2 regions of the Rhizobacter sp. P5_C2 genome follow, and region 1 is predicted to be linked to the other one. Evidence: riboswitches for the same ligand, from Rfam matches in the RefSeq annotation. Region 1 holds a riboswitch; the other holds the start of a gene.
What was found. A riboswitch is a leader RNA that binds a small molecule or an ion and turns the genes downstream of it on or off. The one in region 1 is predicted to bind S-adenosylhomocysteine.

Region 1 (2,455 bases):
GCGATCATCACGTCGGTCGCGCGCTTGATGCCATCGACCAGCGATTCGCGGCAGCCGTACAGGTTGTCGAACTTGCTCTTCGTGACCGAGTCGTTCACGTTGATCGKGCGGAACAGCAGCGTGCCCTTCGCGCTCATTTCCTTCAGGCGGTGCACGCCGGTGGTGGTCTCTTCGGTCACGCCCTGGATCTGCGCGCTCTTGCGGGTGTACCAGGTCGGGTCCTGCGCGAGCTTGGCCTTGATGCTCGCGAACAGGCAGGTCTCTTCTTCGCTGCCGGGCTTGTCCAGCACGCTGATGTCCTTCTCGGCGCGCTGGCCCAGGTGCATCAGCAGCGTCGCGTCGCCGCCGTCGTCGAGGATCATGTTCGGGCCTTCGCCTTCGGAACCCTTAGTGCCGAAGTCGAAGATGCGGTGGGTGTAATCCCAGTAGTCGGTCAGGTTCTCGCCCTTGTAGGCGAAGACGGGGGTGCCCTTCTCGACCAGCGCGGCAGCAGCGTGGTCTTGCGTCGAGAAGATGTTGCACGAGGCCCAGCGCACCTGGGCGCCGAGGGCCTGCAGCGTCTCGACCAGCACGGCGGTCTGGATCGTCATGTGCAGCGAGCCGGTGACGCGCGCGCCCTTCAGCGGCTGTGTCTTCGCGAATTCTTCGCGAATGGACATCAGGCCGGGCATCTCGGTCTCGGCGATGCGGATCTCCTTGCGGCCCCAGGCGGCAAGCGAGATGTCGGCGATGGCGTGGTCTTGGGAAGGCTTGAGGACAGCGTTCATGTCGGGCTCCGTTGATAAGGACCCCGCACGCGCAACGACGTTGGAAGCTCAGAAACCCGGTTCAGGACCGCGGTTCACAAACTCACCCACGAAGGACGATCGTGCGGGTGAGCGCGGTTGCAATTGGATTCCCGAGCCTGGGGCGGCTGTCGTGGCGACAGGCGGCCTTGCAACGCTCCTCGGAAAGTGCAGGGATTGTAGTCGCCGGATCGGGCCGATTCCAGCCCATTGCGTGCGTTGTGGCGTGCGTTATGCCCGCGGGTCGTGCAAGACTGCGGGGCATGCCTGACGCCACACCCCGGCCTCGCCCCCTTTCAGAACTGAGCCCCGAGCTGGCCCGCAGCGTGCGCGGCGTGCTGACCGACATCGACGACACGCTGACGCGCGACGGCGCGATCGAGCCGGCGGCGCTGGCGGCCCTGCAGGCGCTGCGCGACGCCGGCATCCCGGTCATCGCGATCACCGGCCGGCCGATGGGCTGGAGCGAGCCGTTCGCGCGCGACTGGCCGATCGACGCGATCGTCGCGGAGAACGGCGCGGTCGCGTTGTTCCGCGATGCGGCCGGGCAGCTGCAGGTCGAGTACGCACAGGACGAAGCGACGCGCACCCACAACGCGATGCGATTGCGTCAGACCGCACGGCGCGTGCTGGACGAGGTGCCCGGCGCCACGCTCGCGCAAGACAGCGCCGGCCGCGTCACCGACATCGCGATCGACCACAGCGAGTTCGCGCACCTGACGCCGCCGCAGATCGACGCGGTGCTGCAGGTGATGCGCAGCGAAGGCATGAACGCGACCGTCAGCTCGATCCACATCAACGGCTGGTACGGCGAGCACGACAAGCTGAGCGGTGCGCGCTGGATCGTGCAGCGTTTGCTCGGGCGCTCGCTCGATGACGAGACCGCGGCCTGGGCGTACGTCGGCGATTCGACGAACGACCAGACGATGTTCGGGCACTTCCCGGTCAGCGTGGGGGTCGCGAACCTGATGCAGTTCGCGGATCGGCTGCACACGTGGCCGGCGTACCTGGCTCAAGGCGAGCGCGGACGAGGGTTCGCTGAAGTGGCCGGGGCGCTGCGCGCGGCTCGCACCGCCGACAAGCGCCCCAGAGCTGTCAGCCCAGCCGGGCTGCCCGCTGCCCCGCCTGCCGCGTCAGCATCCACCCCGGGTACTCCGCCGGCAACGCGCTGACCTTGTCCAGCGCCGCGAGCTCATCGGCATTCAACGTCAATGCCGTCGCCGCGATGTTGTCGTCCAGTTGCTCGACCCGCTTGGCGCCGATGATCACGCTGCTGACCGCCGGCTGGTGCAGCACCCAGGCCAGCGCGACCCGCGCGATCGACACGCCGTGCGCCTCGGCGATGCCGCGCATCACGTCGATGCAATCGTCGGCGCGCGCACGGTTCACCGGCGGGAAGTCGAAGGTGGTGCGCCGGCTGCCCTGCTCGGCGCCTTGGCCGTCGCGACCGTACTTGCCGCTCAACAATCCGCCGGCCAGCGGGCTCCACACCATCAGCCCGACCTGCTCGCTGCGCAGCAGCGGCACGATCTCGCGCTCCAGGTCGCGCCCGGCGATCGTGTAGTAGGCCTGCAGCGACTCGAAGCGCGCCTTGCCGTCGCGCTCGGCAATCCCCAGCGCCTTCGCGATCTGCCACGCCGCCCAGTTCGACACCCCGACATAGCGCACGT
Region 2 (2,455 bases), on a different contig from region 1:
GGTGTCTTCGGTGATGAAGTCGTTGATGCCGTGCACCAGCGCATGGCTCAGGCGCTCGCGCACCGGCTTGGCACGCCATGCGAGCCGGGCGCTGTCGTCCTTCGCGGCGCCCTTCGCGGTCTCGGCGATCTCGATCAGCCGCTCGCCCGGCGTCAGCATCGCCTCGCCCGGCTTGTAGACCGGCTGGCGGTTCAGCACCACGTCCTCGACGCGCTCGCGCAGCACCGGATCGAGGTCGTCGTACACGCCGACCATGCCGGCGTTGACGATGCCCATGTCCATGCCGGCCTGGATCGCGTGGTACAGGAACACCGTGTGGATGGCCTCGCGCATCGGGTCGTTGCCGCGGAAGCTGAAGCTCACGTTCGACACGCCGCCCGAGACCTTGGCGCCGGGCAGGTTCTGCTTGATCCAGCGCGTCGCGTTGATGAAGTCGACCGCGTAGTTGTCGTGCTCCTCGATGCCGGTCGCGATCGCGAAGATGTTCGGGTCGAAGATGATGTCTTCCGGCGGGAAGCCGACCTCGTCGACCAGCATGCGGTAGGCCCGCTCGCAGATCTCGACCTTGCGCTCGAAGGTGTCGGCCTGGCCTTTCTCGTCGAAGGCCATCACCACCGCGGCGGCGCCGTAGCGGCGCACCAGCTTCGCCTGGTGGATGAAGGGCTCGACGCCCTCCTTCATCGAGATCGAGTTGACGATGCCCTTGCCCTGGATGCACTTCAGGCCGGCCTCGATGACCTCCCACTTCGAGCTGTCGATCATGATCGGCACGCGCGCGATCTCGGGCTCGCTGGCGATCAGGTGCAGGAAGCGCACCATCGCGGCCTTGCTGTCGAGCATGGCCTCGTCCATGTTGACGTCGATCACCTGGGCGCCGTTCTCGACCTGCTGGCGCGCCACGCTGAGCGCCTGCTCGAACTCGCCGTTCAGGATCATCCGCGCGAAGGCCTTCGAGCCGGTGACGTTGGTGCGCTCGCCGATGTTGACGAACAGGCTGCCGTCGCCGATGAGCACCGGTTCCAGCCCCGACAGCTTCATCGGCGGAACGGCGGGGGCGGCGTGGACGGTGGCTGAGGTCGACGAAGAGGAGGCGGTCATGGCGGGTCGGCTGGCACCGCCCCGGAGCTCACCCGGGGCGCATGCGTGGATCATCATGCGGGGGTGAGCGTGGTTGCAAGCGTCCAAGCCTGGCAGCAGCCGATCGGCCACCGTCGCAACGCTCCTTGGAGGGGCGCATTTTATGCGGCCTGTCCCCAGGAATGCCTTGGTTACAACTTGGCAAAGCCCTGATGCGGTCGTGGTGCACGGAGCGTGTCCAATCCGGGCTCCCACGACTGGACTTCTTTCTGCCGTGAACAACAACACACGATTCTTCGCTCTCGCATTCCCGGCCCTCGTTGCGGCCGCCCTGCTGGTCGCCTGCGGCGCGCCGCCGGTCAGGCCACTGCCGGCGCCCGGGCCCTCGGTGCCAGGTTCCGCGCCCGGCCCGGTCTACGACCAGGCGGCCTCCGGTGCCGCGCGCAGCTGGTCACCGCAGATGGAGGCCGTCGAGCGGCAGCTCGCCTCCAGCCTCGGCGGCACGCCGATGGTGCTGGCGCGCACGACCGACGAACGCCTGTGGCTCACGCTGCCGGGCGACGTGGCCTTCGAGCCGAACCGCTCGGCGCTGAAGCCGGCGGCCAGCGGGCTGCTCGACAAGGTGGCGGCGGTGCTGCGCAGCCAGCCGCAGCTGGAGCTGCGCATCGTCGGCCACACCGACAGCAAGGGCTCGGCGGCCGGCAACGACGCGTTGTCGCTGGACCGCGCGGCCAGTGCACGCGACTGGCTGGTGGCGCGCGGGTTGTCGCCGGTCAAGATCGGCGTGGCCGGGCGCGGCTCGCGCGACCCGGTGGGCAGCAATGACGACGAGGCCGGCCGCGCGGCGAACCGGCGCGTCGAGATCCTGATCGGGGAACGCGCGCTGCGCTCGGGCAGCAAGTAGGACGTGAAAGGCCTCCGGATCGAAGCAGGCACCAACTCAAGTTGGCCGCCGTTCAGATGCCCGCGGAGACTCTTGGGTTCGCTTGGTGTCCGTGCGCGACGAGAAGGGCCACATGCTGATCCCGCCGGGCAGCTACGTGCGGCTGGCCAGCGGCGAGATGGGCCTCGCGATCAAGCGCGACACCGACGCGGGCACGTCAGGGTGATTCGGCAATTGACGTGTGGCGTCCTAGTCTTACTGTGTCACAAGAGTAGTTTTTCTCGTGCCCTTCCGCAGCAGGGGCACTGCCCGAGGCGGGCGATCAGCATGTAGCTGAGTTGATGGCGCAGCGTCGTGATGGAGTTGCTCACGTGACGCTGCGCGCGCAGGACTGCCTCGGGGGATGTAATCCTCGGGAAGGGCAGGCACTTTGCGTTCGATGAAGTTTTTTTTGCCGCCGACGGGCTTGTCGGCGATGAGTCGTTCGGTCATCAG

Region 2: linked by a shared signal. The riboswitch ahead of metH (methionine synthase) and the one ahead of ahcY (adenosylhomocysteinase) in region 1 are both predicted to bind S-adenosylhomocysteine.

The regions. Positions count from the first base shown of each region.
Region 1 is NZ_JBFULV010000077.1:24,963-27,417, forward strand. Features, by position in the region: gene ahcY (adenosylhomocysteinase) at 1-767, opposite strand, end outside; S-adenosyl-L-homocysteine riboswitch at 870-954, opposite strand; gene ACXJLU_RS24025 (HAD-IIB family hydrolase) at 1,049-1,957, shown strand; gene ACXJLU_RS24030 (aldo/keto reductase) at 1,881-2,455, opposite strand, start outside.
Region 2 is NZ_JBFULV010000172.1:5,368-7,822, forward strand. Features, by position in the region: gene metH (methionine synthase) at 1-1,098, opposite strand, end outside; S-adenosyl-L-homocysteine riboswitch at 1,157-1,231, opposite strand; gene ACXJLU_RS31890 (OmpA family protein) at 1,352-1,981, shown strand; partial or broken gene ACXJLU_RS31895 (IS701 family transposase) at 2,216-2,455, opposite strand, start outside.